2 linked regions of the Spirulina major PCC 6313 genome follow. The protein of the gene in region 1 interacts with the protein of each later gene in a pairwise test. Links are inferred from orthologs where the notes say so. Each region holds a gene or a part of one and is shown on either strand. Other genes may lie near its edges.

Region 1 (15,941 bases):
TCGATGAATATTGATGCGGCTATTGCCCAGCCAGCGTCGGACTCGCCGCTGTTTACTTTGGGCAAACAATCCTCGACAGGGCAGATACGGCAGCCATTTCGTGAGGTTGACTGCTCCGGTTTGGATGACGGCGATGACCATCCAGATGCAGGTAGTCAGGTGGCTCAGATGCGCCCAGGGGATGTCTTGACCCAACCAGGTTTTCAGGGCATTGTAAATTTGGGAGTTTTTTTCACAGTTCTCCAGAGTTTTGTTGTGGTAACTCAATTCTAGAGGACTGACTCCCATTTCTTAATTCTCTGTATTTCAGTCAGGGCAACCTCTTTAGCTATCCCTACCACTTCTTTTGTCAGTCAATCAGGCACCTGCCTTCCGAGATTTACTCTCTTCAGGTCTTACAGTCACTCCACAGACTAACACCGCTAGCCCAACGGCTTTACAGATGCAGTAGGTGGGAGAAGCCAGAAACGTATACTTGTATCGCTGTCTGGAGTATGTCACGGTGATCATGATCGTGGAGTGCGATGCACAGCAATGATCCCAACAGCCTATTGGGGGGGAGGATCGGGAGCCACTTCGGGGGCTGGCTCTGATTCTGTGGCTGGTGGCGTGGGGGTCACACCGCAATAGGTTTGGAGGGTGCGGATCGTGTCCGCCACGGTGAGGCTCGATTTTTCCACTTCAACGGAAAATTGATCAATGGCGGTGGCGAGTTGGTCGAGTTTAATCCGACCTTCAGCATCTAAATTCAGTTGGCTCACTTCATTCAAAACCCCCGATGCGTCTTGAATTAAGTCACGGTGATGCCCGCCTTGTTCTACATAGGTTGCTTGGAACGTCTGAAGTTCTTGATCTGCTACTTTGACGTTTTGAATGGCTTCGATGTAGAGGGTGATATCCTCGGCAATTTTGTTAAAGGCGGTGGACATTTCCTGGGCAGCTTGCTTGAACTCGTCAAAACTCTGGGCCTGTTCAAAGGATTCAGAGTTTTTCATTTGCTCATAGAAGTTTTGATCAATTGATTCTAATTTACTGATTTCAAGCATCAGCTTATTACATTGTGTGACTTTACTTTCGCCACAGCTTGAGAGTCCTATTCCTAGACAGAGTCCAAGAATCATCATCTTGTTGATGGGGGGGGAGAATAGTTGAGTAAAAAGTTGCACCATAGTTTTTGATTCACCGTCCCTGCAATGACGCACCTTGGAACACAGGAGTTGCCATCATTTAAGAAGGGGTTTCTAAGGGGCGGCAAAAGTCCTCTAATCCTGTTTTTAACACATACAAAATGACCGGTGTGGCTAAGGAGGGGGGGATCAGGTCAGAATTGGCAACGGCGATGATTGTTTTGTCGATCGCACCGGCGGCGAGGTTTTGGCGGGGAATGTCTTGGCAGATCACAGCGCGACAGCGTTTCGCGAGGTCGGCAAGCCAAGCGGCGTTGTCTTCTTGGGGTTGTTGTCCGGCGCGGATGGCGAGGGAGATGGTGGCATCTGCGAGGTTCCCTTCGCAGTCTTCGATTTCGGTGAGGGCTTTGAGGGCGGGCGGATAGCGGTTGAGTTGGGTGCGAAAATGTTCGATTTCTTCGGGGCTTAAGGTTGCCATTGTGGATTATGCTGTCGATGGTATTCTCTACGATAGCACCATGCTTTCTAGCCTTCGTGATCAGTTAATTGTCTCGTGCCAAGCTCCGGCAGATTCGCCCCTCCATGCGCCGGAAATGATTGCGGCGATCGCCCAGGCGACGGTGAATCAAGGGGCGATCGCGGTGCGGATTGATAGCCCCGCCCATATTGCAGCGGTGCGCCAACGGTTGCCCCAGATTCCGATTATCGGTCTGTGGAAGCAGATGATCCCTGGCTGTGCGGTGTATATTACGCCGCGTTTAGAAGATGCGATCGCGGTGATTGAGGCGGGGGCGGATATTGTGGCCATGGATGCGACGCGGCGCGATCGCCCCGGTGGGGTGACAGTGGCGGAGTTGATCGCGGCGATCCATGATCGAGGTAAGTTAGTGATGGCGGATGTGGATGATTTTGCCAGTGCGTCTGAGGCGATCGCGGCCGGGGCGGATCTCGTCGGCACCACCCTCTACGGCTACACCGAAACCACCGCCAACCAAACCCCACCGGCTTGGGATCTGCTCCGCCGTATCGCCCAAGAACTCGACACCTTCACCATTTGTGAAGGCGGCATCGCCACCCCAGAGATGGTGCGCCAAGCGTTGGATGGCGGAGCCGATGCCGTGGTGGTGGGCACAGCGATTACAGGAATTGATCTACGCACCCAAGCGTTTCGAGCGGTGTTGTGAGATGGGGTGGCGGCACAAATGGCAGACGGCCCAGCGGTTGTCGCGGCAGGATTGGGGCTGGTTTCTAGGGGCCATGATCCTGTTGCCGCTGGTAGCGGTGTTGGTGCAAGGGTTGGGGTTGCGGCGGGCGCAGCACTGTTTGCGAACCTGTGGGCCTGATCCGGGTCGGATCGAACCTTGCTTATCGTTTCTTCAAATCAAACGCTTGGCGGCGATGGTGACTTTGGCGGATCGCTACAGTCGGCCCTGGAGTAATTGTTTGCGGCGATCGCTGACTCTGGCCTACGGGTTACGGTGGTACGGCGTGGCGGCGGATTTACGCATTGGCATGCGTCGCCATCAGGGCCAGATGGAAAGCCATGCTTGGATTGAATGGCGGGGGATGGTGTTGGGCGATCGCGCCGACATCGGCCAAGACTACCGCGCCTTTGCCCAGACGATTCACCCCGATTGACCCAACTCCCGCGATCGCCCATAGGCTGCCTGCACCGCCTTAATGACTGCCGAACGAAACCCATATTCTTCCAGTGCCGCCACCCCTGCGATCGTCGTGCCCCCCGGACTGGTGACTTGATCCTTGAGTTGGGCCGGATGCAGATCCGTTTCTCGCAGCAGTTGCGTTGTGCCGTACACCGTTTGGAGGGCGAGTTTCTGGGCAATGGCACGGGGTAAGCCCGCTGCCACACCGCCATCGGCCAGGGCTTCAATCAGGAGCGCCACAAAGGCAGGCCCCGATCCCGATAGCCCCGTTACCGCATCCATCAAGCTTTCCGAAACCGTCACCACCTCACCCACCGCCGCAAAAATGCGCTCGGCTTGGGTGATTTGCGTCGCTGAAACCTGCGCATTGGGGGCGATCGCTGTCATCCCTGCACCCACCGTAGCCGGTGTATTGGGCATCACCCGGATCGTCGGTTGTTGGGGAAATACTTGGTTGAGGCGCTCAAGGGTCACCCCGGCCAAAATAGACAAAACCAAGGTCTGGGGCGCAAGCTGCACCGCTGCCAAACTCTGCTGCACCGCGCTAAGCATTTGGGGCTTGACCGCCAGTAGCAGAATGTCCGCCTGGCTGGCTTCTGTGTTGCTCGTGGTGGGGGTCACGCCGTAGCGCGATCGCAACACCTCACCCCGCGCCACCATCGGATCACTGACGATCACAGCACGGGGATCATACACCTGCTCTGCCACCAGCCGCGACAGGAGCGCCTCCCCCATCACCCCCCCACCAATCACACCCAATTGATACACCATGACCCGATTACCTCCTGCTCACTAGGCTCAACAATAACGAAGGGGGTGCATCGTTGCACCCCCGCGATTGGGGACAGGGAACTGTCCAACAGTCTGAATCAACGCGACACCCTACTGAGCGAGACGATTGGGGTCTAAAGACCACGATGCGTTCGGGTTCGGCGCACCAGTACCGGCGCTCATGGTGGGCCGGGTTGTGAGAGGAGAAGCTAATTCCTGGGCAGCGATCGCATTTTGGGTGCTCACCTGCACACAACTCGGGGTAAACAGAAAAATGCTTTCCCCAATCCGCTCTTGATGGCCATCGATGGCATAGGTTCCACCCGCCACAAAATCCACCGCCCGCTGCGCCTCATCTGGGTCAATAATCGTTAAATTCAACACCACCGATTTCCGTTCCCGGAGCGCCTGAATCACTTGGGGCATTTCTTCAAAGGAACGGGGTTCAATGACGACGACTTCTGAAATTCCGTTTGCCGATCCGGGCATTCCTATCACGTTACTCCTTGCTGCTGCGGTTGCGGTTGATGATAAACCAGGGGATGGAGAAGGGGTTTCGGGAGCAGTCATCGCTGTTGAACGATCCCTTGTCCGGCGAGGGCGTTGACGGTCTTCCTCAGCAGCCGGAGCATTCTCCTGTTGATACAGATTTTGGTAATCGTTACCCTCCATATCCTCCTCATAATACTCATACTCTGGTTCATTGTAGCCAACAAGATCCTTGAGTTTATTAAAAATATTCATGGTTGTAATGGTCCCTATCCCGTTCTATAGGCTTAATCATACCAATGCCCTTATTCCTTGTGATCATAAGGTCGCTATCATCATATCTGGAGACCGCCCTCTTGTACCATGAAAACGTTTCTCAGGTCGCTGGATTTGGGGGGCGATCGCCAAAAATACCGCGACCAATGCGCACCATCGTTGACCCCGCTGCAATGGCGATCGGATAGTCCCCGGACATCCCCATGGACAATTCCGTCATCTCCAAGGGAGGGCCATAGGCCGCTGCAATGTGAGCCGCTGCATCCCGTGTCTCTTGAAACGCCCTCAGCGTATCCGCCGTCGTCAACCCCAACGGCAAAATCGTCATCAAACCTTGAATTTTCAAGTGCTGACACTGGGCCAACTGGGGTAAATCCGCCGCGAGATCCGCCAACCGCCAGCCATATTTATTCGCATCCTGGCGCGGCTTCACCTGCAACAACACCTGGGGCGATTTTCCCAATTCCGCCGCCAATCGGTCGAGGCGCTGCGCCAGCTTCAAACTATCGCAGGTGTGAATCCAATCAAACTGCTCCACGGCTTTCTTCGCTTTGTTACTTTGCAAGTGGCCGATCAAATGCCAGCGGATGTCCGGTAGATCGTGCAACTCCGCTTGTTTTGCGATCGCCTCCTGAATCCGACTCTCACCAAAATCCCGCACCCCCGCCCCATAGGCCTCCCGCATCGCCGTCGCCGGAAACGTCTTACTCACCGCCAACAGACGCACCTCAGGCGGCAACGTCTGACCAATGGCTGCTAAACGAGAAGCGATCGAAGTCATACCAGAAAAATCACACCATGATCACACTGCACCAAGCCCCACCCCGTCACTGAAACGTTCGCTTATAGATCAAATTCAAATCCTTATAATCCTCCAACGCATTGATGCGCCGCAACTTCCGCAGCCGATTTTCCACCAACAACCGTGCATCCGACCGTCCCAACGGCTCAAACGCTAACCCATGAGTCGCTTGGGAAACAACAAAAAATAAGCGTTGAGCGTAGAGAGTCGTATAGAGTTCTTGATTATCTTCAATCGGACAAACCTTGAAAAGGAGGCCAAAAGTTGGATGATTGAGATATGTTTCGTTACTTTTCATTCGGTCTTGTCTAAAAGATTCTCCATGACTCATCGATGGCGGTAATCAAGAACTTCAATAGGCAATTAGCCTATAGATGGATCACCGAGCAATCCCAAAATCTGGCCTATTCAAACTTACGCTTCGACTACGCTCAAGATAAGACAGAGTCTATCTAACAACATTGTTTGAGACCTTCCCCAAGGTGACTTGCAACATTAAAGTGAATCTAAACGACTATGATATCTTGATTTGTCCCTTTTCAGGAAATTCCGTGCTCCTCCCACCTCAGCAAGACAGGATTCTAGCCCTGATTCTCACCCCGAAGTATCCCCCGATCGATGTCACTTGAGGTGGTTTTTGATGGGCAGGCAGACATTACTTTTTGGGGGCAATGTAGAGTGTTAATCCTAATCCAAAACCAGTCTAATCGGCTCGATCTATAGCAATCAACAAGGGCATTAGGACAGGCAAGGGGCTGATAAAGCCCCTTGTTCCAGAGTCTCTGAATGTCCTAACCGCTCTGGCTAGTGCTATACATAGCAGTTCCGGAAGTCATGGGGGACATCCATGCTGGCTGGATACTGCCCCAAGTCACCAACGCTACTACTCCATGCAAAAAGCCCCCACCCGGAGGTGAGGGCTTTGACAGCATTAAGCGTCAGCTAAACGGTTAGCCGAATTTACCCGCTGTTGAGGCAATCAAGAAAGCGGCGTAGGTTAGGACATACCCCACTGAGAAGTGAGCCAGACCCACCACACGAGCTTGAACGATGGAGAGTGCTACGGGCTTATCTTTCCAACGAATCAGGTTCGCCAGAGGAGTGCGCTCGTGAGCCCAAACGATCGTTTCGATTAGCTCTTGCCAGTAACCCCGCCAAGAGATGAGGAACATGAAGCCCGTTGCCCAAACCAGGTGTCCGAAGAGGAACATCCAAGCCCAGACCGACAGGTTATTCACACCGAAGGGGTTGTAGCCGTTGATTAACTGTGCGGAGTTCGCCCAGAGATAATCCCGGAACCAGCCCATCAGGTAGGTAGAGTTTTCGTTGAACTGAGCAACGTTGCCCTGCCAAATACCGAGGTGCTTCCAGTGCCAGTAGAAGGTTACCCAACCAAGAGTGTTGAGCATCCAGAACATGGCGAGGTAGAAGGAATCCCAAGCGGAGATGTCGCAGGTGCCGCCACGGCCGGGGCCGTCGCAGGGGAAGCTGTAGCCGAAGTCTTTTTTGTCGGGCATCAGCTTGGAACCGCGAGCATCCAACGCGCCTTTGATCAGGATTAAGGCGGTGGTGTGGAGACCGAGGGCGATCGCATGGTGAACCAAGAAGTCCCCAGGCCCAATGGTCAAGAACAAAGAGTTTGTTCCACTGTTGATGGCTTCTAACCATCCCCCTAACCAGACATTGCCAGAATTGGGCCAAGCGGTAGATGCAATACTGTCAGGGTTCGACAGCAATACATCAAAGCCATAGAGGAGTTTACCGTGGGAAGCTTGAATCCACTGGGCAAACACCGGCTCAATCAGGATTTGTTTTTCAGGAGTACCAAAGGCAACCACCACATCGTTGTGGACATAGAGACCCAGGGTATGGAAACCGAGGAACAGGGAAACCCAGCTTAAGTGAGAGATGATCGCTTCTTTATGTTCGAGCATCCGCGCCAAGACGTTATCTTTGTTGGCTTCAGGATCGTAGTCCCGAACAAAGAAGATCGCACCGTGGGCAAACGCACCAACCATCAGGAAGCCAGCAATGTACTGGTGATGGGTATAGAGCGCCGCTTGGGTGGTGTAGTCCTTGGCGATGAAGACGTAGGACGGCAGCGAATACATGTGTTGCGCCACCAGCGAGGTCACAACCCCAAGGCTAGCCAGGGCTAAACCAAGTTGGAAGTGGAGGGAGTTGTTGATTGTGTCATACAACCCTTTGTGACCTGCACCCAGTAGTCCACCGAAGGGCGTGCCTTTGGGGGGATTGTGGGCTTCGTGAATGGTCTTGATTTCGTGACCAATCCCGAAGTTGGTTTTGTACATGTGACCGGCAATGATGAAGATCACTGCGATCGCCAGGTGGTGATGCGCAATATCCGTCAACCACAACGATTCCGTCTGGGGATGGAAACCACCCAAGAAGGTCAAAATCGCCGTACCTGCACCTTCGGACGTACCGAAGACATGGCCCGCCGTATCCGGGTTCTGAGCGTAGACGCTCCAGTTCCCCGTGAAGAAGGGAGCCAAGCCCGCCGGGTGAGGTTTCACCGACAGGAAGTTATCCCAACCCACATGAATACCGCGAGATTCCGGAATTGCCACGTGAACCAAGTGACCCGTCCAAGCCAAGGAACTCACCCCAAAGAGGGCAGCCAAGTGGTGGTTGAGACGGTGTTCAGCCAACTTGAACCATTGCAAGCTGGGGCGGAACTTGGGTTGCAAGTGCAGCCAACCGGCGAACAGCATCAACGCTGACAGGATTAACAAGAAGATCGAACCTTGATAGAGGTCTTGGTTCGTCGTCATCCCAATGGTGTAGAACCAGTGGTAAACCCCGGAGTAGCAGATATTAACAGGGTTGCTCGCCCCGGCTTGGGTGAACGCATCGATCGCGCCACTCCCAAACTGAGGGTCCCAAATCGCATGGGCGATCGGACGGACATTCAGAGGATCTTTAATCCACTGTTCAAAGTTGCCTTGCCAAGCGACGTGAAAAATCGTGCCAGAGGTCCACAAGAAGATGATGGCCAAGTGACCGAAGTGCGAAGCAAAGATCTTTTGGTAAAGATTTTCTTCGGTCATCCCATCATGGGTTTCAAAATCGTGGGCCGTGGCAATCCCGTACCAAATCCGACGTGTTGTCGGGTCTTGGGCGAGATCTTGGCTAAATTTTGGAAATTTAGTTGCCATAAACCTTTTTAGGAAATACTCCTAGCGTGAACAATGATGCTTGAACAAGCAGCTCATTTGTTTGATGCCCCCCACCGAACTCCGTCCGGTGGAGGTCGGGTGCAAAGCGATCGAGGATCAGAACAGAATGTCCCTAGGGCGATCGCTTCTAGTTAGGATGTTCAACCGACGGATAGCATCCGCGCCAAGAAGAACGCCCACGTGGTAACAATGCCACCTAAGAGGTAGTGAGCTACCCCAACAGCGCGACCTTGAACGATGCTGAGCGCACGGGGTTGAATGGCCGGAGCCACTTTCAACTTATTATGTGCCCAAACAATCGACTCGATCAGTTCTTGCCAGTAGCCGCGACCACTGAACAGGAACATGAGGCTGAAGGCAAACACAAAGTGACCGGCCAGGAACATAATGCCGTAGGCCGACAGTGCTGAACCATAGGAGTTGATCACGTTAGCAGCTTGGGCCCAGAGGAAATCTCGCAGCCAGCCGTTGATCGTAATCGCACTTTGGGCAAAATTGCCAGCAGTGATATGGGAGACATTGTCACCGGAGACCGTTCCCCACACATCGGATTGCATTTTCCAACTGAAGTGGAAGATCACAATCGAGAGAGAGTTATACATCCAGAACAGACCGAGGAAGACGTGGTCCCAACCAGAAACCTGGCAAGTACCGCCGCGACCGGGCCCGTCACAGGGGAAGCGGAAACCCAATTCAGCTTTGTCTGGAACCAGACGGGAGCTGCGGGCATAGAGTACACCTTTCAAGAGGATCAACGCGGTAACGTGGATCGTAAAGGCGTGGATGTGGTGAACCATGAAGTCCGCCGTCCCGAGGGTGATTGGCATCATGGCAACTTTTCCACCGACCGCAACAATACCGCCGCCAAAGGCGTAGCTCACAGGCTCAAGGGCATTGGGTGCGGTCCCACCGGGAGCGAGGGTGTGCAGATTTTGCACCCACTGCGCGAAGATGGGCTGGAGTTGAATCGCCGTATCCGAGAACATGTCTTGGGGACGACCCAACGCACGCATGGTGTCGTTGTGGATGTAGAGTCCAAAGCTGTGGAAGCCGAGGAAAATACACACCCAGTTCAGGTGCGAGATGATCGCATCGCGGTGACGCAGAACGCGATCGAGGAGGTTGTTGACATTCTTGGCGGGGTCATAATCCCGAACCATGAAGATCGCACCATGAGCGCCTGCACCCACGATTAAGAAGCCGCCGATCCACATGTGGTGGGTAAACAGCGAAATCTGAGTTCCGTAGTCAATGGCTTGATACGGATAGGGGGGCATGGCGTACATATGCTGGGCCACAATGATGGTGAGTGAACCGAGCATGGCGAGGTTGATCGCCAGTTGTGCGTGCCAAGAGGTGGTGAGGATCTCATAGAGACCTTTGTGACCTTCCCCGGTGAATGGGCCTTTATGGGCTTCAAGAATTTCCTTGAGGCTGTGACCAATTCCCCAGTTGGTGCGGTACATATGACCGGCGATGATGAACAGCACGGCGATCGCGAGGTGGTGATGTGCCACATCGGTGAGCCAAAGGCTGCCCGTCACCGGGTTCAAACCACCTTTGAAGGTGAGGATATCCGAATAAGCACCCCAGTTGAGGGTAAAGAAAGGTGTTAACCCTTGAGCAAAACTGGGGAACCACTCTGCCATCTTGTCCGCATTGAGTACGTACTCATGGGGCAAGGGGATATCTTTAGCTGCCACACCGGCATCCAGCAGTTTGTTCACAGGTAAGGACACGTGGATCAGGTGACCCGTCCAACCCAAGGAACCGCAACCTAAGAGCACCGAAAGGTGATGGTTAAGCATGGATTCGGTGTTTTGGAACCACTCCAGCTTCGGAGCTGCTTTGTGATAGTGGAACCAACCCGCAAAGATACACAGAGCAGCCATCACCAGACCGCCGATGGCCGTTGCCATCAGTTGGTAGCTGGTGGTGAAGCCACAGGCGCGCCACAGATAGAACAATCCAGAGGTGATCTGGATGCCGTGGAAGCCGCCGCCAACGTCGCCGTTGAGAATGCCTTGACCCACGATGGGCCAAACAACTTGTGCACTGGGCTTGATGTTAATCGGATCATTGAGCCAAGCCGTGTAGTTGGAGAAGCGAGCACCATGGAAGTACATTCCGCTTAACCAAACAAAGACGACGGCTAGGTGACCAAAGTGAGCACTGAAGATTTTCCGAGAAATATCTTCTAGGTCACTGGTTTGACTATCGAAATCGTGCGCATCGGCGTGTAGGTTCCAAATCCAAGTGGTGGTTTTGGGGCCTTTTGCTAATGCGCGGCTGAAATGACCAGGTTTACCCCACTTCTCGGTTGAAGTGGCTACTGGGTCTTTATCTACCGTTACTCTGACCTTAGCCTCTCGTTCTGGAGGACTGATTGTCATGAGGATTCTCCTCCCTAGACAACGAAAATGAGCGTATTCCCGTTTGAGAATTTAGATGATGAATCGCAAACAAACCAAGGGGTTGTTGCTTTTCTTAAAGTATCCGTGGCTTGACGAGCAAGATTACGGATAGCGCAAGTTCAATCGGTTCTGATGACAGAACGCTTGTAGTAGATGATAAGTCTTGCTTTCACCCGATGCCGGAGAGGTTAACAATATTTAAAATTCCCCAATGTCTTGATTTGACTGGATTTGGTCGGTGTTTTTTGGGCTTGGCTCGTCAAGAATCTTCACGAATATGTTTACAAAATGAAATATTGTCTTAATAAAGGGAGGGTGCATTTTCAGGGGGAAGGGGGTATGGGGGAGGGTGGGGTTCTGGGGTGTTTTGGTCGGGGGGCTGATTCGGCTATAGTCCTATAGAGGAGGGCGATCGCAGGATTGGGTTGCCTCTGGGTTGATGCTGTGTTGGAGGGCGTATGAGGTCAGGATTACGGGCAGGAATTGCCATTTTCTTATCGTTACTGTTGGGGATTGGCGTGACGGGTTGTGGGGGCGATCGCCCTGCCGCTTCGACCTCTGATGCGCAGCAGACGGCGGCGACGATGCTGACGGAAATGGCCCCGCCGCAGTCGGTGCGATTGTTACAGCCTGCCCTTGAGGCCTATCAACCCCAAGTGATGATCCAACAGCCAGTGCTGGGCGCGGTTGTCAGCGACTCCACTGTAAAGGTGGTGTTGCAGGTGGAGGATCTGCCGCTGTTTCAGGGGTTAGATCTGGGGTTGGGGCCTCATTTGATGGTGGGGTTGGATAATCAGCCGGCGCGGCCTATATATAGTGTGGAGGAGGCGATCGCCTTTGAAGATGTTACGCCCGGAACCCATACCCTGCGAGCGTTTGCGGTGAAACCTTGGGATGAAAGTTTTAAAAATGAGGGGGCTTTTGCCCAAACGACGTTTAGTGTTTTAACCCCCAATCGCCAAAATAACCCTGATCCTGCGTTGCCCTTGATTACCTACAACAGCCCGGTGGGGCGCTATGGGGCCGAGCCGATTTTGTTGGATTTTTATTTGACCAATGCGCCGCTGAAGTTTGTGGGTGAGGGACCGGGGGCGATCGCCGACTGGCGGATTCGCGTCACGATTAATGATCAAAGTTTTGTGCTGGATCGCTGGCAACCGATCTATCTCAAAGGGTTTAAGCCAGGAACCAACTGGGTCAAGCTGGAGTTCCTCAATGCCCAAGGGGAACCAGTGGACAATGTGTTTAACAATGTGGTGCAACGCATTGAGTACCAACCGGGGCAACCTGATCCCCTGGCGGCGTTGATTCAGGGGCAGTTAAGCGATCGCCAACTCCGCGCCCTGGTTGATCCCCAACTTCCCCCAGCCGAATCAACCCCAGCACCCCAAGCGACAGAAATTGAAGACAGTGATTCTGAGCGTACCGAGGCCGAGGGCGAACCCCAAACCGAGGCGATGGAGGACGATGAACTGAAATCAGACGCGCAGGCCGAAGATCCTGCGATCGCTCCCGCATCTCCCAGCGAAGACCTTAAGAAACCCGATACCGAACCCACTGCGGCAGATGTTGAGCCTCAAATGGAGGGAACAGAACCTGAAGACGCTGAACCCGAAGACATGGATTCAGCCGAGGGTGAGGATTCAGCGATGGACGCTGATCCGCCACCCACTGTACCGGCAGTCACGCCAACGACCCCAGCGCCTGAGCTGACCCTAGAACGCCCTGCCGTTGAGGATCATTCCAGTGAGGCTGAGGGTGATGAGGCGGCGGTTGAGGAGGGCGCGATCGCCACGCCAGAAGCCGAGGAACGTTCCCTAGATCAATCCCGCGATTCCCCCATGGATGAGACGCTCTAGAGCTTAGCGATCCGGACAAGCCCCCGCATCGAGGAAAAAAACCATATACCCTATTAATCGAATAGCTCAGCGGTTTTTATCGTCCAGCCCCAACCCCGTCACTATGAAAATCAATATTAAAACGGTTGGTGATATCCAGGTCATTGCTCTAGAGGGTGATGTTGATGCAAATACCGCGCCCAAAGTGCAGCAGCGTGTCTTGTCCTTGGCGGAACCGAAGAGCAAAATTTTGCTCAACCTCACCGATGTTCCCTATATGTCCAGTGCGGGTCTGCGGATGTTGCTCTCTCTCTATCGGCAAACCACGACCAAACAAGGGCAATTGGTGCTTGTCGGGTTAGGAGAAGATATCCGGCGCACGATGTCCGTGACGGGCTTTCTGAACTTTTTTACCACCTGTGACACTCTGGAAGTAGGTTTAACCGTTTTTGACCGTAACTTCTAGGTTGCAGGGCTTGAGTCCTGGGCGGGGTCTGCTAGAGTTGATCAAGCTAGACCCCGCCTTGCAATCCAGGTCAAAATGCAATGGGGGTCAGCGATCGCAGGCGAAGGTCTTCGTCATTTTTTGGGGGGGGGATTGATCTGGTGGCTAATGGTTTACGAGAACAGATTCTGCTTCAGGAAATTGTCCGACTTCAGCAGAAAGTTGCAGAACTCACCCTCGCGCAAACGGCCCTCGAAGCCCAGCGACAACTACTCGCAGGGTTTGTGGAAATTGCGCGATCGCCCATTAACACCGAAATCCTCAAACAATTTCTCTTCGAAGCCCTCACCCTCTCCACCACCATGACCGGCGCGGAGCGGGGCAGCCTCCTGCTCGTGGATCACCACGGCAAGATTGAAGATGCCATTTTTACCCACGATCTCACCCAGACACCCGGCACGCTGTTTAATCAATTCATCGATCGGGGGTTAGCAGGGTGGATTAATACCCATCGTCAAATCGTCCTCATCCCCGACACGGAGCAAGACGAACGCTGGCTGAAGTGGCCCGATAATCAATACAAGGCGCGATCGGTGTTAGGCGTGCCCATCCTCAAAGAACAGACCCTCTATGGTGTGATCACCCTGCTCCACAGTGTTCCCCACTACTTCAGCCCGGCCACCGTGAATGTAATGGACATGACCGCCGGTCAAATGAGCCTCGTCCTCGAAAATGCTCAGATCTACGGTCGGCTGCAACGCTATTCCCAAAGCCTCAATATGGACTTGGAGAAAGGCCGCCAAATTCAAATCAATTTCCTGCCTGCCATGATTCCCCACGTACCAGGCTGGGAGATTGCCGCCCATTTTCAGCCGGCGGATCAAATGGCGGGGGATTTTTACGATATTTTTGAGTTGCCCCAGGGCCAGGTGGGGCTGGTGATTGCGGATGTCTGTGATAAAGGGGTGGGGGCGGCGCTGTTTATGGGGTTGTTCCGCAGTTTGATGCGGATTTTTTCGGGGCAGACGGTGTTAGCAGGATTGAGTGTTCAGTCGCTCGAAGAGCATCAAATGCTGGCGGAGCAATATGGCGGGGATGCGATCGCCCCCCCGGCCGATGCCTCCCACCCCATGCGCCTCGATGCCCAACACATGCTCGCCCTCCGCGCCATTCGCCTCACCAACGACTACATTGCGATTAATCATGGTGATTTGGGCATGTTCGCCACCCTGTTTTTTGGGGTCTTGAATCCGAAAACAGGCGAACTCACCTATGTCAATGCGGGTCATGAGCCGTTGATGGTGCTGACGGCAGCCGGGGCAGTGCGTGAAGAATTACGCGCATCGGGGCCCGCCTTGGGGGTGATGCCGAAAATTCCGTTTCGGATGCGGCGGACGGTGCTGACTCCGGGGGAAATGTTGCTGGGCTATACCGATGGGGTTACGGATGCGCGGGCAACGGATGAACGTTTTTTTACAAAACTCGAACTGTTGCGGCATCTTTCTCTGTCGATGACCTCTGCGCAAACCCTGTTGAACAATATTATGGCGGCGGTGCGGGATCATACTGGGGTGGCGAAACAGTTTGATGATGTGACGTTGTTGGCGGTGCGTCGTTTACCGAGGGAGGAGGACGGATGGAGGGTTTAACGGTGGCGGGAAATTTAGAGGCGTTGGGGGCGATCGCGTCCTATGTCCAAGCGGCGGCAGCATCGGCGGGCTTGTCCAAGGCGCGGACGTATAATCTCCGTCTCGCCGTCGATGAAGTGATCACCAACATCATCATCCACGGCTATCAAGAATCCGGGTTAACGGGGGATGTGTCGATTCAGGCGTGGATTGATGATGCGGCGTTGACGGTGTGTTTAGAAGATGCCGGAGCGGACTATAACCCCTACCACATTCAGGACGAACTGAATTGCGAGAAGGTTATTCATCAACCGCTAGAGGATCGACCCTTGGGCGGTTTGGGGGTGTATTTAGCGATGCGCAGTGTGGATCAGTTTCGCTATGAACGGATTGGCGATCGCAATCGCACCTCATTTGTCGTTTTCCGTCGATCTCCGTCATAATAGAAGCAAGTGATGTATTGTTTTATACGGGAAATTCATGCGTACTCTCAGTCGTCTCCTGCTCTTCGCTCTCCTCGCCGTGAGCATGATCGGCGGCATTCTCCTCAGTCAACCCCCTGCCCAAGCGACGGCGGATGTTGTCACCTATAGCTGGTCATATCCCAGCCTGGGCAGCCACGAACGAGTCTGCAAAGCCGTGACCACCCATCTGTTTACCCCCGATCGCGCCCCGGTGGATCAATCGGTGCAGCCGGTGAAGGTGCGATCGCAGATTGTCGATCCTCACTACTGTCAATCTGCCCTCTAAGCGTTTCTCTCCCATCCCAACGAGATCAACAGCCTTGGTTCAAGGCTGTTTTTTTGGGCTGATACCCAATCCACACTCCAAATCCCGATTGTATTTGGGGGTAGTCCAAATCTGGGGGTAGTGAGCCAGAGGCTCACACGACTATGATTAATCTGGATTAATGCTCTGTAGTGCGAGCTTCTAGCTCGCTGCTGTCTCTATGATTAATCTGGATTAATTCTCTGTATTCAGTGTTAGTGAGCCAGAGGCTCACACGACTATGATTAATCTGGATTAATGCTCTGTAGTGCGAGCTTCTAGCTCGCTGCTGTCTCCCCACTATCGTTTATGACTGATCCCTTTTGGCTCTATCTCCATGGCTTCGCCTCCAGTCCCCAATCGGCTAAGGCGCAGTATCTGAGCGATCGCTGCACCGAGCAGGGCCACCCCTTAACCATTCTCGACCTCAACCAAAACGACTTCACCCACCTCACCCTCAGCCGCCAACTCACCCAAGCCGCCGCCAGTTTTCCCCCCGATCGCCCCGTTACCGTGATC
Region 2 (15,761 bases), 2.0 Mb from region 1 along the record:
GGGTCAAAATGCTAGTGGTGCGCAAAAGAGTCAACATGGCCTTAGATGGGTAATACAGCCTTATGGGAGACTTGTCTATACTCTTCAGTATATTCACGTACTCCGCGAATTGCAATGCGTAAATGTTAAAAAATCACAAATGTTATGGTTTGGGTAAAAATGCAGGCACTGTCACCTATGGCCAGGGTCGCACTTTATGTACCTTTAAGAAAACTTAATGCATTCATTAATAGCTTAGCGTACAACGCGATGGAGGGGAAATGTCAAGCACCGTTGCCATCCACACCAACTTGAGAGATGGATGACGGACGGATCATCGGGGATATGGGGGTTAGGCAGCCGGACGGTTCAGGGATTGCGAGAGGGTTTGGACGGTTTGCAGGATGGGCATCAGGGTTGGGCTGATGGCGGTGAGGGATTCACTGTCTTGACGGCTAAAGCCGCGCCCGGATTCATGGTTTAACAGACGAACGATCGCAACGGGCATGTTGTCAGCATCAAAGACAGGCAATAGTAACACACTTTGCAAACTGCTGAGTTGCGATCGCCGCAATCCGATTCGCACCAGATTATCGGGTAACTGGGCGGCTTTATTACTTTTTTTCGCCTCGGCACTGGCGAGCACCCGCAACGCAATGCCTTGTCGGGCAGACATGCGCAGTTCACGGGGGCATTTCCGCTGCGGATCGATCACCAATGTCCACAATTCTTGGCGGGGGCGATCGATCAGAAAAATATGACTGTGTTCGGCGGCAAATTTCCGCTGGAGGGCCAACCCTAAGCCCCGCAATACACCATAAAACGCATCATATTGGCCATCCCCCGCATCGGGGTCAATGGCGTTACCGAGTAAAATCAACGCTTGTTCGAGGATGTCCTGAGTGTCCCCTTGGGCGTTGGATTCTTTCAGGGTTTCGTGGGTTTTGGCGAATTGAAGAATCGCCCCAACGCGCTCGTTAAAGACCTGCATGGATTGGCGATCGTTGCGGTCGAAGCTGGCTTTAAAGAAGGGGGGGACTTTGGGATATTGGGCTTTTTGGTAGGTTTCGCCTTCGTAGCCAGGTTTCCGTTTGTTGATCAGTTGGCTAACGCCGAGGAATTGTCCATCGGGGCTGAGGATGGGCATACAGAGGAGGCTACAGGTGCGGTAGTGGGTTTGAGCGTCGGTTTTTTTGGCGTTTTCGGCGTTGGGGTCTTCGTAGAGGTCGTAGCCGATCACCATTGGTTCGCGACTTTGGGCCACTTGACCGGCGAACCCGATGCCCACGGGACAGCGGATCACCCCTTCTTTCGGGAGTCGAGTCCAGAGGTCGCCGCGCTTGTCGTCGTAGAGCCAGAGGGTGGAGCGATCGGCGTTGAGGAGTTCTTTGGCGGCATCCATGACCCGTTGCAGGATCATGGAGGTGTCGAGGTTGACTTGATCGAGCGATCGCGTTGCCTTAGCCAGGGCGGCGGAGGCTTGGGCGCGCTTGATCGCTTCGTAGGAGGATTGGCAACTTTCCAGGATGCGCCGAATCGGGATCACGCATTTAGCGAGTTGTTCAAGATCGCGGTGGCTAAAGCCGGTGGCTTCGCCAGTTTTGGTGATTTTGTTGAGGAGTTGGACGACGGCGATCAGGTCGAGGGCATCGTTGAGAATGGGGAAGGCGAGAATGTTGCGGGTGTAGTAGTTGTATTTTTGGTCGGATTCTTGGACGAGGCGCGATCGCGGATCATCATAGACATTATCTGGAATATGAATCACCTGTTTATGCTTCGCCACCGCCCCGGCAATCCCTTCCCCCACCCGCACCCGAATGTCTAATAACTGCCCCGTGGCATCTTCGGCAACCAGGGACCAAAGCTCTGTTCGCTCATCATTTAATAAAAAAATGCTGGTGCGATCGGCTCCCACCAATTCCCCAATTTTTGAGGTCACTTCCCGGAGAACTTCGTGGATCAGTTGATTGGCATTCACCTTTTCCTCGCCGTTTTCAATCCGGGCAATGATCCGGCTCTGGGAGGTGAGGAGGGTGCGCTCTAGTTCTTCAAAGATGCGCAGAAATTCTTCATCATCGGGGCCGAGACTGGTTTCGAGCTTTTTGATCTCGGCGCTCACCCAATCTTCATTGAAGATGGTTTCATAGATCCGGTTATGAACTTGGACGCGGCCCCGTTGTTTGGCCACCAACCCCAGGAGGCGCAGTTCTTTTTGTTCCGGGCTGCTGTCGGCGAAGACTTCTTCTTGGCGGAGAATCTTGAGATAGTACCGTAGGAGACTAAGGCTTTTGCGTTTATCCCGTTGGCTGGTGAGGCGATCGCGCAGCATTTGCAACGGTTTGAGTTGCGGATCGGTGTCCCACACCTTTAACAGGCGCGATCGGATTAAACCATCCACCCACTTTGCCTCTTCCCCGGCAATGGGGGGGCGATCGGTCTCCAGCATCATCTTGAACAGAATCTGCGTCAGCAGCGGCTCTCGCCCCGTCCATTCCAACACAAATCCCAACAACTTTTTATAGTTTTGGGACTGCGACATCAACTGTTCGGTGATTTGGATGTCGTGGTTATCCGTGCCGAACTGGGATGAAGCGGGGAAGGAATCGGTACTCATGAGATCGCACTCAATCAGACGAAAGGGGGAGTTTAAGCCTTCATTTTAGCTCACTCAGTGGAACACCCCTGGTTCTCGTCACCGGATCAAAGACAATAACATCGTAATCTTCGTTACAGCACCGCACGAAAAAATTCGCCACAGTAAACGGATCAAAATTATCAGTCCTTACTTGAAAAGCGAACTTGTGTTATGACTGCTTCCAATGAACCCACCCTTGAAACCGAATCACCTACGGAACCGGTACGGCTAGAATCGGATTTGATCTACAACTTAGAAGATCGCCCTCCTTTAGTCGAGACCGTGTTTGTCGCTCTTCAGCATGTTTTAGCAATTTTTGTCGGGATTATCACCCCCCCGTTTATTATCTGTAATGCGCTTGAACTCGAAGGCCCCGATACGACCTTCATTATTTCCATGTCGTTGATGATTTCGGGGGTTGCCACCTTTATCCAGGCGAAACGGATTGGCCCGATTGGGTCTGGATTACTCAGCATCCAAGGCACAAGTTTTGCCTTCCTCGGCCCGATTTTAGCGGCGGGGTTTGCAGCGATCGCAGCCGGTAAAACGAAAGAAGAAGCCCTCGCGGTGATTTTCGGCCTCTGCTTTTTTGGGGCCTTTGTGGAAATCTTCTTTAGTCGGTTTCTGCACTTAGCGCGTCAAGTGATCACGCCCTTGGTGACGGGGGTGGTGGTGACGACCATCGGGTTAACCCTGATTAAAGTGGGGATCACGAGCGTCGGGGGTGGAGTTCCGGCCCTGGGGACGGAATCCTTCGGCAGTGCCCAAAACTGGGGACTGGCGGCGTTGGTGTTGGTGGTGATTTTGGTGATGAATTCCTTTAATCATCCCTATCTGCGGATGAGTGCGATCGTTGTCGGCTTGGCGGTTGGCTATGCAGTGGCGATTCCGATGGGGTTAGTGGATTTCGGTCGCCTCAGTGGCTTGACAATTTTCACCGTGCCGATTCCCTTTCGCTACGGCCTAGGGTTTAGTTGGAGTGCGTTTATTCCCTTCATTTTTCTCTACCTGATTACCACGATTGAGTCCATTGGCGATTTAACCGCAACTTCAGCGATTTCGGGGGAGCCGATTCAAGGGCCGGTGTATATGCGTCGTCTCAAAGGTGGGGTCTTGGGAGATGGGGTTAATTCTTTGATCGCGGCCTGTTTTTCCACATTCCCGAACACCACATTCAGCCAAAATAACGGTGTGATTCAGTTGACGGGGGTGGGCAGTCGCTATGTGGGCTATTTTATTGCCGGGTTTTTGGTGTTGCTGGGCTTGTTTCCCATTGTGGCCGGGGTGGTGCAAATCATGCCTCAGCCGGTGCTAGGGGGGGCGACGATTTTGATGTTTGCGACGGTAGCGGTGGCAGGGGTGAAGATTCTCTCCTGTGTGAACCTGACGAAGCGTAACTCGATGATTCTGGCGGTGTCCCTGGGGTTGGGGTTAGGGGTCACGTTTGTGCCGGAGATTTTGGATAATGCTCCGGATTTGATCAAAAGTATCTTTGCGTCGGGGATTTCGACGGGGGGTTTGTCGGCGCTGGTGCTGAATCTGGTGATTCCTGGGCCGCGGGAGTGATGGGGGGCGATCGCATCGCTCATTCCTTAACCCCATCATCCAACCTTAAAAAATCGGGGTGGGGTTGAACCACAATCCAGAGCACAGAGGGCTTCAGGTGTTACCCTGAAGCCCTGTCTATTTGCTCAAGTTTCGATATCGTGGAAGCAGGGCCACAGGATGGCTCACTACTGTTGAAGCTTGGAGTTAATGTGATGCCGAAACGCCGCAATATCTTAATCGCGGGGGCTGCCTTTGTCGGTGGGCTAGTGGGCGCGACCCAACTGCCTCGCCTGGGCAAGCAAGAGCCGGATTCATCCCTAGCATTGTCGCCGGACGTGGAATCTTCAACGTCAACAGCCCCATCAACCCTGACCCTACCAGCCGATGCCACGATTCCGGAGCGGGTTTTGGGGAAAACGGGGGTGAGCGTGCCGATTTTGGGACTCGGAGGGGCGGGGCCAACGACTCCAATTAATGAAGCCGGGCGACGGGGGGAAGCGATCGCCCTAGTTGAAGCCGCCCTCGCAGCGGGAGTGCGTTATTTCGACACGGCCGCCAGTTATGGCGCAAGCGAGGAAAATCTAGGGCTGGTGTTGCCGCCGTACCGCGATCGCCTCTTTCTGGCCTCCAAAACCGCCAAGCTCGATCGTGATGGCGCATGGCGTGAACTGGAACAGTCCTTAACACGCCTCAAAACGGACTATCTCGACCTCTGGCAACTCCATCACATTTCCTTCACCGACGAGATCGATCGCTTCACGGGTCGCAACGGAGCCGCCCAAGCCTTCACCGAAGCGAAAGAGCAGGGCATTGTCCGCCATCTGGGTATTACCGGCCACCACGAACCTGATGCGATCATCGCCGGTCTGCGCCGCTACCCCTTTGATACGACCTTAATCCCGGTCAATGCCGCTGATCCGCACCATCCGCGCCCCTTTATTCCGTCGGTGTTGCCCGTTGCCCAGGAGTTAAATGTGGGGGTAATTGCGATGAAAGTGCCCGCCTACGGACGGTTGTTGAAGCCGGGGGTGCTGGCTTCGATCACCCAGGCGTTTGGGTTTTCCCTGTCGCAACCGGGAGTCCATAGCTCGATTATTGCGGCGGATAGCCCGGAACAGTTGCGGGAAAATGTGGCGGCGGCGGCGGCGTTCCAACCCTTAACGGCGGAGGAACAGGGAGCGATCGCAGCCCGCGTCCAAAACCATTGGGAAGATAACAGCTTTTACCGGGCTTGGACTTAGGTTCGGCTGGCTGTGAACTTGAAGACCCATCTGCATGGTTCAATTCGTTTACATTTCTTAGGGAAAACGGGGCATTTGCATGAACAATTGCAACGCTATGTAATGAAAGCCGATGTTTCGAGATAAAACTTGAGCATTACACACTTATTTGAATGACGGTTTTCAGGAGTTTTAGAAATCATGGTTTTATCCCTACTTGCAACGATGCCGACCACAGTGGAATGGACTCCGATGGTGGGTGTCGTGATGATTGTTTGTAATGTGGCTGCGATCGCGATCGGTAAGTTCAAAATTGATCAGCCCAGTGCAGGCCCCACCTTGCCCATGAGCAACATGTTCGGCGGCATGGGCTTCCCGGCATTGTTGGCCACCACCAGCTTTGGCCATGTCCTGGGCATTGGCGTGATCTTGGGCTTGGCCAACATGGGGATCATCTAGTCCCGTTGATTCTGACGTGCCATTGGCGTTGAGCTTGAATTCCATCAGACTATCGTAGGACGCGATAGTCTGTTTTTTTGCAAGCTGCTCGTAGTGCGAGGGTCTAGCTCGCTGACCTCGTTCAGATTCGGAATGAGTGAGCCAGAGGCTCACACTCCCCTCGCTGTCATTCTTTTGAGCTGAATTGTGAATCAATTCAGGGTGAGAAACCGTTCTAATGCTGCGGCCACTCGCGGGGGCCAGCGGCGCACCGTTCGCACCCATTCAATATCGCTGTAGCGGCGATCGAGACCCATGGCCGCCACCCAATTACTTTCGGCCTCGCCCTGCTGATGACTGTCCCACAGCACAGCGGTGAGGGCGGCACGCAGATCGGGGAACATGGGATATTTCCGCACGAGATTCCGCATGGTTTGGATCGCGGTTTGGTCGTCGCCGAGTTCGTAGAGGCTGAGGGCGTTATTGGCTTGGGCGAGGGAAAATTGGGGTTCGAGTTCGATGGCGTGGTTGTAGTCGGCTTGGGCGGCGGCCCAATCGCCCCGGCCCGCTTCGGCGTTGCCACGATTGTTATAGGCGATCGCATCATCGGGATCGAGTTCGAGGACGCGGTTATAGTCCGCGATCGCATCATCCCAGCGGGCTAACCCTTCATAGGCAATCCCCCGGTTTAAATAGGGGTCAGGCGCATCAGGGGCGAGGCGCATCGCTTCATTAAAGTCCGCAATGGCGGCCTCTAACTTATTTTGACTGACCCGCGTGCTGCCGCGATTGCTCCACACAGCGGGATTGGTGGGAAATTGTTGAATTAATTGCGTCCAAATGGCTTCGGCGGCCGTGAGGTCGCCCTGTTGCAACGCCTCGATCGCCTCACCGGCCAAGGATTCCCCGGCGTTGACGGCTTCGGCGGTTAAGGGGGCAGCGATCGCCCCCTCAAAACTCCCTAGGCAAAACAGCAGCACCAACCCCAACCCCGCGATCAGCATCGCCCTGATTGTCTTTGTCCCCCACTGTCTTAATCGTTGCACCGCCCCACTCCTATTGTTGACTGATGATCAATCCTGTTGAAAGCGATCGCGCTCTTGAGCCGGTGCGATCGCCTTCAACATAATAACAAGCGAATTTTCTCGCCTAAGACCTCATCGATAGTTTCAAGAAACTCAAACCGAGGTGACAACTCCGTAATATCAAGCATATAGCGCACCGACTGCTTGACATGGATCAAGTACAGCCGGCAGTGATGTTGACGGGCAGCCCGGCGAATCATCATCAACGCCGTCAAGCCAAAATGATCAATCACATTCACTTCGACGAGATCAATCACCCAAATGGAATGTTCTGCGATCGGCTTCAAATTCACCACCCGCTGTTGCAGCATCGAAGCCCCTTTAATATCTAAATTTCGCTGAGGACGAAGAACCACATTCATCAAAAATGCTCCTAAACAGTATTCTGGTTCAATATCGCTCACCCTGATCCAAACGTTCCACAGGTTGCCCCGCCGCTGCTGCACAGGAACGGTGCTCGACATTATCTCCTCAACATGCCCAGTATGTATAGCACTAGCCAGGGCAGTTAGGACATTCAGAGACTCTGGAACAAGGGGTTTAAGCCCCTTACCTGTCCTAACGAATTTGTCCACTGCTATTAGTCGAGCACTGGGGCGAATCTTGGTTGCGCATCAAGCCGGAACTGACAGGCTTTGTTGATCGCTGCGCTCAGGAACCCGCCCTCAAGATTAGGCCAAAATGAGGTGACGATGACATCTGCGATCGCAATTCCCCACCAATCCATTGATCCATCAACGTGGGAAAACTCCCTTGGTAGTAAACTAAACCCTATTGATACGAGTAGAATCTAAAAAATTAAACCTGTTGAACCAATAGCGGAACTTCCTGTACCTGTGGCTAGTAACACACCCTTTAATAATCCGGGGTTATCCTTGCCCCACTCCAACGAATATCCAACCCCTGAACCTGATCAAACACGGCCAGATACGATCATGCCTACTAACGTTGCTCGCATTAAAGTGATTGGTGTCGGCGGCGGGGGCTGCAATGGCGTCAACCGCATGATCGCCAGTGGGATTACTGGGGTCGAGTTTTGGGCGATTAATACAGACTCCCAAGCCTTAGAAATGTCCTCTGCCTCCAAATGCCTCCAGATCGGTCAGAAGTTGACCAGAGGACTGGGCGCGGGTGGTAATCCGGCCATTGGCCAAAAAGCAGCGGAAGAATCTCGCGATGAAATTGCGGCCGCCCTCGAAGGCACAGATCTCGTCTTTATTACATCTGGGATGGGGGGCGGTAGTGGTACCGGAGCATCGCCAATTGTGGCCGAAGTCGCCAAGGAAATGGGCTGTCTCACGGTGGGCATCGTTACACGTCCCTTTACCTTTGAAGGCCGACGGCGCACCACCCAAGCCGAAGAAGGGATCGCCGCCCTCCAAAGTCGGGTAGATACCCTGATTGTGATTCCCAACAACAAACTGCTGTCGGTGATCTCGCCGGAAACTCCTGTGCAGCAAGCCTTTTTCGTGGCGGATGATATTCTGCGCCAAGGGGTGCAGGGGATTTCCGACATCATCACGATTCCGGGCTTGGTGAATGTGGACTTTGCCGATGTGCGGGCGATTATGGCCGATGCGGGGTCGGCGTTGATGGGGATTGGGGGCGGATCGGGTAAGTCCCGTGCCCGTGAGGCGGCGATCGCTGCCATTTCTTCCCCCCTCTTAGAATCTTCGATCGAAGGGGCCAAGGGAGTCGTCTTCAACATCACCGGGGGGGCAGACATGACCCTCCATGAAGTGAATACCGCCGCTGAAACCATCTACGAAGTGGTTGACCCCAATGCCAATATTATTTTTGGGGCCGTGGTGGATGAAAAAATGCAGGGCGAGTTGCAAATTACAGTGATCGCCACGGGGTTTAACCTGGGTGATGCCCCAAAAACGCCGAGCAGTAGTCGCAGTAGTTCAGCACCCAAAGCCCGCCAAGCCATGAATCCATCGGGGGCTTCATTGCCGAAGCAGCCGCCCGTACCCCCGATGCCGCCGCCCCAAGCGCCGACGATGCCGCCCCCCCCTCAACCGCAACCCGGCGGTGGGGGCTTGGATATTCCGGAGTTTCTGCAACGGCGACGGTTTCCGCGCCGCTAACGAGCCATGACGATCCCGACGGTGTTGACGATCGCAGGGTCTGACAGTGGTGGTGGGGCGGGGATTCAGGCCGATCTCCGCACCCTGGCGATGCATTGTGTCCATGGCATGACGGCGATCACCTGTGTCACGGCTCAAAATACGATGGGGGTGAGTCGCGTCGATGCCCTGCCGCCGGAGGCGGTGGTGGCCCAAATCGACGCGGTGCGATCGGATATCGGCATCACGGCGGCGAAAACGGGCATGCTGTTGAATGGCGAGATTATGGCGGCGGTGGCGGCAGCGTTGACGGCCCATCCGATCGCCAATCTGGTGGTTGATCCGGTGATGGTGTCGCGGGCGGGAGTGCAGTTGATTGAGGATGGGGCGATCGCAATTTTGCGCGAGCAGATTTTTCCCCATGCGGTCTTGCTCACCCCGAATCGCTACGAAGCCCAAATTTTGGCCCAGATCGAGATTCATGACCCCGACACCATGCAGGCTGCCGCCCAGCGAATTTACCATGACAGTCAAATTCCGGTACTCCTGAAAGGGGGCGGTTTTACGGATGAACTGCGGGGGGTGGATCTCTGGTACGACGGGCAACAGTGGGATTGGCTACGGGTTCCGGCGGTGGCGACGACGCACACCCACGGCACGGGCTGCACGCTCTCGGCAGCGATCGCCGCGAACCTCGCCTTGGGGTACGATCGCCTCACCAGTGTGCGCCGCGCCAAACAGTATGTGACCCAAGCCCTCCACCATAGCCTCGCCATCGGTCAAGGCACTGGCCCTGTGGGGCATTTTTACCTGAATAGACGATAGCTTGAAAGCCCTGTGGCTTTAGCCCAGGGATGAAAAGCAACGGCGGCTTTAGCCGCATTCTTACGCCAGATACGCTAGCACAAGGAAATGATTGTACTTGAGTTCAAAGCACGGGTAAAGCCTGACCAGGCTACCACTATAGACGACGCTATCCGGACATCTCAGTTTGTCCGTAATAAGGCGTTGCGCTATTGGATGGATAGCCAAGATGTCGGCAAATACGACCTTAGCAAGCTCTGCAAAGCGTTAGCTGAGGAGTTTCCCTTTGCTAAGAAACTCAACTCTATGTCCCGTCAAGCAGCAGCAGAACGGGCCTGGAGTTCCATCAGTCGCTTCTATGAGCATGGCAAGAAGGGTATTAAGCCCGTAGGATTTCCCAAGTTCAAGAAGCATTCCCGCTCGGTGGAATACAAAACCTCTGGCTGGAAACTACTGGGGCCGAAGCGCATCAAATTCACCGATGGCTTCGGGATTGGGGAATTGCGGTTGATCGGCACCTACGATCTGGCCCGCTATGACGAATCCCTAATTAAGCGGGTTCGTCTCGTTCGTCGTGCCGATGGCTACTATGTTCAGTTCTGCATCCAGGTTAATGTTCAGGTGCAGAGTGAGCCGAGTCAAAAAGCTGTTGGCCTCGACCTCGGTTTGCGCTATTTCATCACTGCCAGCGATGGCACTGTCGTTGAAACACCGCAGTTCTATCGCCAGGCCGAAAAGCGGTTAAACAGAGCCAATCGGCAGAAGTCCAGAAAGTACCGTAAGGGGATAAAACCACAGTCGAGGAACTATCACAAGGCCAGGAACCGATACGCCCGGAGGCATTTAAGGGTAAGTAGGCAACGTAATGAGTGGGCGAAGAGCATCGCCTACTGCGTCATCCAATCTAACGATTTGGTTGCCTATGTTGGCGAAGCCTGCACGAAGTGCATAGATTTGAATGTGAAAGGGTTGGTTCGCAATCGGCATCTGGCTAAGTCGATTAGTGATGCGGGATGGTCAACGTTTCGCTGTTGGTTGGAGTATTTTGGCAGGAAATATGGGAAGGTAACGGTGGCCGTTCCTCCCCACTATACGAGCCAGGATTGCTCAAACTGCGGCGAACGAGTCAATAAGGCACTCTCAGTCAGAACCCATCGCTGTCCGCATTGCGGCGATGAGGCTGACCGAGATGTGAATGCTGCCATCAACATCCTGCGCCTTGGACTCACTACCGTGGGGCACACGGGAAGTTATACGCTTGGGGAGATTGGGCCTCTGGCTGAGTTGGAGCAATCCTGCTGAGTTAAGTCCGGTCGATGAACCAAGAATCCCCGTCGCTGTCTTCGCGGGGAGTGTCAACCCCTCCTCACGGCATCAGACTCACCAGCGGCGTGATGTTTGGTTTGATTTGGTGCGATCGCATCCGTCCCTTTGCTTCAACACCGAACGTTCTAGGGTTATTTGGGCTATGACAAACAAACCGCGTTTTAAATATCAACTCGAACAGCAAAAGCAGGCCCAGTCCCAAGCTGCGCCCGCGGCCAAACCGCGCCCTGAAAAAGGAGGCCCCCTAAAGCTGGCCAACCCGAAAACCCCGCCAGCACCTCCTCCCCCCGAAGACTCCAAAAGCGGCTATCAAGCCGCCGTACCGATCACGGTCTACCGCCAACTGGCCGACGAACTCCAAACCCTCAAAGCCCAACTCCACCACCTCCAAGGCGAAAACCAACAACTCCACCAGCAAAACCAGGTGATGGGCCAGGCACTCCAGCAAATTGCCGGGAGCTTGCAGCCCTTCCAAACCCTGGCAGCACCTCCCGAACCCCCCTACACCCCCGAACCCCTCTACACCCCTGATCCTCCCGTCACATCGGAGGCGATGCCATCCCCCCATGATCCGGTCATGCCCGCCTTTTTTGAAGCCGATCCGGCCCTCGATGATCCCGTCGCCACGATTGCAGAACCCATGCGTCGCTCCCGTTCTGGCCAATCTTCGGCAGAAATGAGCGGGTGGCTGTTGTGGGTGGCCGTGATTTTGATGATCGCCACGGCCCTAGGAGGGGGATTTATTTTTGTAAGATCATTGTTATCAAATCCGACTCAAAACTAAACGGTGGGGGTGCGATCGCATCGAGAGTACCTCTAGAGTGCTCAACGGCCTCGCCCCCACCCCCCCTGCATCGTGCCCGCTGAACCTATCCTGCTCATTTTTCCTGTAAGCACCCGTGATCTCACCCAATTCATCCCTTCCCAATCCCCATCAGTCATGGCATAGTCACCCAGTTGCAGACACTCTGAACACCTTGCAGAGTGACCCAACGAAAGGCCTAACCTCCGCAGAAATTGAACGCCGTCGCCTCCATTACGGCAGCAATGAACTGGTGGAAACCGCCGGTCGCAGCCGCTGGGATATCTTAGTGGATCAATTCAGTAACGTCATGTTGCTGATGTTAATTGCCGTCGCCATCATTTCTGGGGTGCTGGATTTTATCTCCCTCCAGGATGGCACGAGTGAGGGATTGCCCTTCAAAGATACGATCGCCATCCTAGCGATCGTGGTACTCAACGGTCTGCTGGGCTATATCCAGGAAGTCCGCGCCGAGGCAGCCCTCGCCAGCTTGAAGCAGATGTCTTCACCCCAAGTGCGGGTGATCCGCAACGGCCAGACCCAAGAAGTGGAAGCCCATGAACTGGTGCCAGGGGATATTTTCCTAATGGAAGCCGGGGTGCAGTTGGCGGCGGATGGCCAATTGATCGAAATGAGCAATCTACAAATCCGGGAAGCCGCCTTAACCGGGGAATCCACCGCCGTGAATAAGCAGGTGGTGTTGGACTTGGACGAGAATACCCCCTTGGGCGATCGCCTCAACATGGTGTTTGGCGGTACAGAGGTGGTGCAAGGGCGTGGCAAAGCGATCGTCATTGCCACCGGGATGGACACCGAACTCGGCAAGATCGCCACCCTAATCCAAGGCGTGGAGAATGAACCCACCCCCCTCCAAAAACGGATGACCCAACTGGGGAATGTGCTCGTTACCAGTTCCCTGGTGTTGGTGGCTTTGGTGGTGGGCTTTGGCTTTATCCAAGCCGGTAACTTTAGCCGTCTCCAAGAACTGGTAGAGGTGTCCTTGAGTATGGCGGTGGCGGTGGTTCCCGAAGGTTTGCCAGCGGTGATCACGGTCACGTTAGCGATTGGGACGCAACGGATGGTAAAACGCCATGCCCTGATCCGGAAATTGCCCGCCGTGGAAACCCTCGGCAGCGTCAACACCATTTGCTCGGACAAAACCGGGACGCTGACCCAAAACAAAATGGTGGTGCAGATGGTGCAAACCCTGGGCAATCAATTACGAGTGACCGGGGAAGGTTACAGCCCCGACGGTAAATTCTTTGCCCAGGAAGCCCAGGTGGTGGCGACCAAAGCCTATTCCGAAATTCAAGGGGTTTTGGTGGCGGGGGTGCTCTGTAATGATGCCCTGTTGCAACAGGATGAAGCGGGAAACTGGGGGATTTTGGGCGACCCCACCGAGGGGGCATTGCTCACCTTGGCGGGGAAGGCGGGATTGTTTCAATCCCAATTGGATGAGGTGTTTGAGCGGGTGGATGAAATCCCGTTTTCCTCCGAGCGCAAACGGATGAGTGTGATCTGTTGCGATCGCAAAAAAACCGATGCCTATACCCTCTTCTGCAAAGGCTCCCCCGAACTGATCCTTAACTGCTGCGACTACTATCAATTCGGCGACCATGCCCACCGGATCACCGCCAAAGAACGGGACGAAGTCCTCCGCATGAACGCCGAAATGGCCAGCCAAGGCCTGCGGGTCTTAGGGTTTGGCTATCGTTTTCTCGACCACCTGCCCGCCGAGGGCGAAGGTGCGGAGCAGGGGATGGTGTGGCTGGGACTGGTGGGGATGCTCGATGCGCCCCGCCCGGAAGTGGCCGAAGCCGTGCGCCGCTGTAAGGCTGCGGGCATTCGCACGATCATGATTACTGGAGATCATCAACTGACGGCCAGTGCGATCGCCCAGCGTCTCGGCATTGCCGAGGCCAACAGTCACGTCCTCACGGGTCAAACCCTCGAAGCCATGTCCCAAGCGGATCTAGAACTGGAAGTCGAAGCCGTCAGTGTCTACGCCCGCGTTTCCCCTGAACATAAACTCCGCATCGTCAAAGCCCTGCAAAAGCGCGGTAAATTCATCGCCATGACCGGCGACGGGGTCAACGATGCCCCCGCCCTCAAACAGGCCGACATCGGCATCGCCATGGGCATCACCGGCACTGATGTCAGCAAAGAAGCCAGCGACATGATCCTGCTCGATGACAACTTTGCCACCATCGTCGCCGCCACCGAAGAAGGGCGCGTCGTCTATACCAATATTCGCCGCTTTATTAAATACATCCTCGGTAGTAACGTCGGCGAAGTAATCACCATTGCCGCCGCCCCCATTCTCGGCCTGTCCTCTGTGCCCCTCACCCCGCTGCAAATCCTCTGGATGAACCTCGTCACCGATGGTTTACCCGCCCTCGCCCTCGCTGTCGAACCCGCCGAACCCAATGTGATGCAGCGTCCCCCGTTTCATCCCAACGAGAGTATTTTTGCGCGGGGGTTGGGGTCGTATATTGTCCGGATTGGGATTGTCTTTGCGATTTTCTCGATTGTGCTGATGGTGTGGGCGTATGAAAACCATCCCGACAGTTGGCGGACGATGGTGTTTACCACCCTCTGTTTGGCACAAATGGGCCATGCCCTGGCGGCGCGATCGTATACCCAACTCACCATTGAAATGAATCCGTTTTCCAACGTGGCGCTGCTCGCGGCGGTGATTGGCACAACGGCGCTGCAACTGATGCTGGTGTATGTGCCCGTGCTCCGTAATTTCTTCGGGACGAGTGTGCTGACCCAAGAGGAACTGCTGATCTGTTTTGGGTTTAGTAGTTTGATGCTCCTCTGGGTGGAAGGGGAAAAGCTCTTTGTGCGCTTCTTCATGCAGCGACGGATGCGCCCAATGCGCCCCGAATAAGCGTTGGGGTGCGTCATCCGCGATCAGAGAGAAAACAATGTTCTGGGATACTAAATTATGATGCAGCAACCATGGATGATGACAGGTTTGATGGCCCTAGTCTTGTTGTTGAGCAGTTGTGGATCGAGCACCAATACCACAACGCCAGCGGGAGAGCCTGAGGCTGTCACAGAAGAACGTGTTGAAGACGATAGCGAAATCGCCGCGACCCCTGCCGAGACCCCAACCCTCACCCCGGAACAGGAGGCAGAAAACGCCGCCGAAGAAGCCGTGCTCCCTGAAGATCGTGGCTACCCTAGTATTGGCGCGATTACCGCAACCCAAAATGGTGATCTGATGTGCTACACGACGGTGATGGATCGTCAGGGGCAGGTGTTTGAGATTGGGGCGGGGTTTGAGATTTGCGATCGCAATGATGCCCTGATCAATCAAACCGTCCGCTTTGTCTACAGTGACGAAAATGTCGCCGACTGCGAAAGTGCCGAACCCTGCGGCAAAACCCGCGTTGAAACCCTGATCACCGATACGGTGATGTTGGGGGACAGTTGGCAGGTGTTGAGTAATGGTCAATGGACGGTGACGATCGGCCAGTTGGACAGTTGGGACGGGGTGAATGGGACGGGGGGCCTCACCTATTACGGCTGTGATACCCAAGGCAATTGCTTGGCCCTCGATGGGGGCGTGACGATCTGCCGCAATGGGATTTGTAATATGGCTTGGGAAAATGGCGACTATGCCTACACCCTCTCCACGGAATTGACGGAAAACGGGGACGCTCCCACCACGCTCTTAGTCTGGCAGGGGGAAGAGGAAATTCTCAACTCGCCCGGTTTGGAGTTGGTGGATTCCAGCGACTGGTAATCCCGACCCGGTTAAACGTTACAAAACGTTTCAAGCTGAGGCGATCGCAGCCGGGAAGGGATGCGATCGCCCTACACTGTTAACCTTAATGCGATCGAATT

Evidence for each region.
Region 2: the proteins of SPI6313_RS25090 (region 1) and ftsZ interact in binary tests that used the Bacillus subtilis proteins (3 or more experiments, as listed by UniProt). The link is inferred for Spirulina major PCC 6313 from one-to-one orthologs.

The regions. Positions count from the first base shown.
Region 1 is NZ_KV878783.1:2,283,269-2,299,209, forward strand. Bases 2,491-5,465 are described here. They hold SPI6313_RS25090 (cell division protein SepF), read right to left. Parts: upstream 4,307-5,465; coding sequence 3,674-4,306; downstream 2,491-3,673. Other genes in these bases: SPI6313_RS09960 (lasso peptide biosynthesis B2 protein), read left to right, coding at 2,491-2,765; proC (pyrroline-5-carboxylate reductase), read right to left, coding at 2,753-3,562; SPI6313_RS09975 (YggS family pyridoxal phosphate-dependent enzyme), read right to left, coding at 4,428-5,108; pipX (transcriptional coactivator PipX), read right to left, coding at 5,155-5,427. In the rest of the region: SPI6313_RS23495 (transposase), read right to left, coding at 1-288; SPI6313_RS09945 (hypothetical protein), read right to left, coding at 549-995; SPI6313_RS09950 (hypothetical protein), read right to left, coding at 1,228-1,605; SPI6313_RS09955 (putative N-acetylmannosamine-6-phosphate 2-epimerase), read left to right, coding at 1,646-2,311; more of SPI6313_RS09960, read left to right, coding at 2,313-2,490; photosystem I core protein PsaB, read right to left, coding at 6,080-8,308; photosystem I core protein PsaA, read right to left, coding at 8,470-10,722; SPI6313_RS09995 (hypothetical protein), read left to right, coding at 11,202-12,602; SPI6313_RS10000 (anti-sigma factor antagonist), read left to right, coding at 12,706-13,047; SPI6313_RS10005 (PP2C family protein-serine/threonine phosphatase), read left to right, coding at 13,188-14,675; SPI6313_RS10010 (ATP-binding protein), read left to right, coding at 14,663-15,097; SPI6313_RS10015 (hypothetical protein), read left to right, coding at 15,135-15,404; SPI6313_RS10020 (YqiA/YcfP family alpha/beta fold hydrolase), read left to right, coding at 15,732-15,941. UniProt on the Bacillus subtilis protein: Cell division protein that is part of the divisome complex and is recruited early to the Z-ring. Probably stimulates Z-ring formation, perhaps through the cross-linking of FtsZ protofilaments. Its function overlaps with FtsA.
Region 2 is NZ_KV878783.1:231,727-247,487, forward strand. The notes cover bases 7,093-9,887. They hold ftsZ (cell division protein FtsZ), read left to right. Parts: upstream 7,093-7,780; coding sequence 7,781-8,995; downstream 8,996-9,887. Other genes in these bases: SPI6313_RS01305 (STAS domain-containing protein), read right to left, coding at 7,093-7,369; thiD (bifunctional hydroxymethylpyrimidine kinase/phosphomethylpyrimidine kinase), read left to right, coding at 9,002-9,799; SPI6313_RS01320 (RNA-guided endonuclease InsQ/TnpB family protein), read left to right, coding at 9,887-9,887. In the rest of the region: SPI6313_RS01275 (hypothetical protein), read right to left, coding at 1-37; SPI6313_RS01280 (GAF domain-containing protein), read right to left, coding at 332-2,593; SPI6313_RS01285 (uracil-xanthine permease family protein), read left to right, coding at 2,786-4,180; SPI6313_RS01290 (aldo/keto reductase), read left to right, coding at 4,375-5,403; photosystem I reaction center subunit PsaK, read left to right, coding at 5,584-5,841; SPI6313_RS01300 (tetratricopeptide repeat protein), read right to left, coding at 6,033-6,833; more of SPI6313_RS01305, read right to left, coding at 6,941-7,092; more of SPI6313_RS01320, read left to right, coding at 9,888-11,080; SPI6313_RS01325 (hypothetical protein), read left to right, coding at 11,247-11,888; SPI6313_RS01330 (cation-translocating P-type ATPase), read left to right, coding at 12,004-14,799; SPI6313_RS01335 (hypothetical protein), read left to right, coding at 14,857-15,660. UniProt on the Bacillus subtilis protein: Essential cell division protein that forms a contractile ring structure (Z ring) at the future cell division site. The regulation of the ring assembly controls the timing and the location of cell division.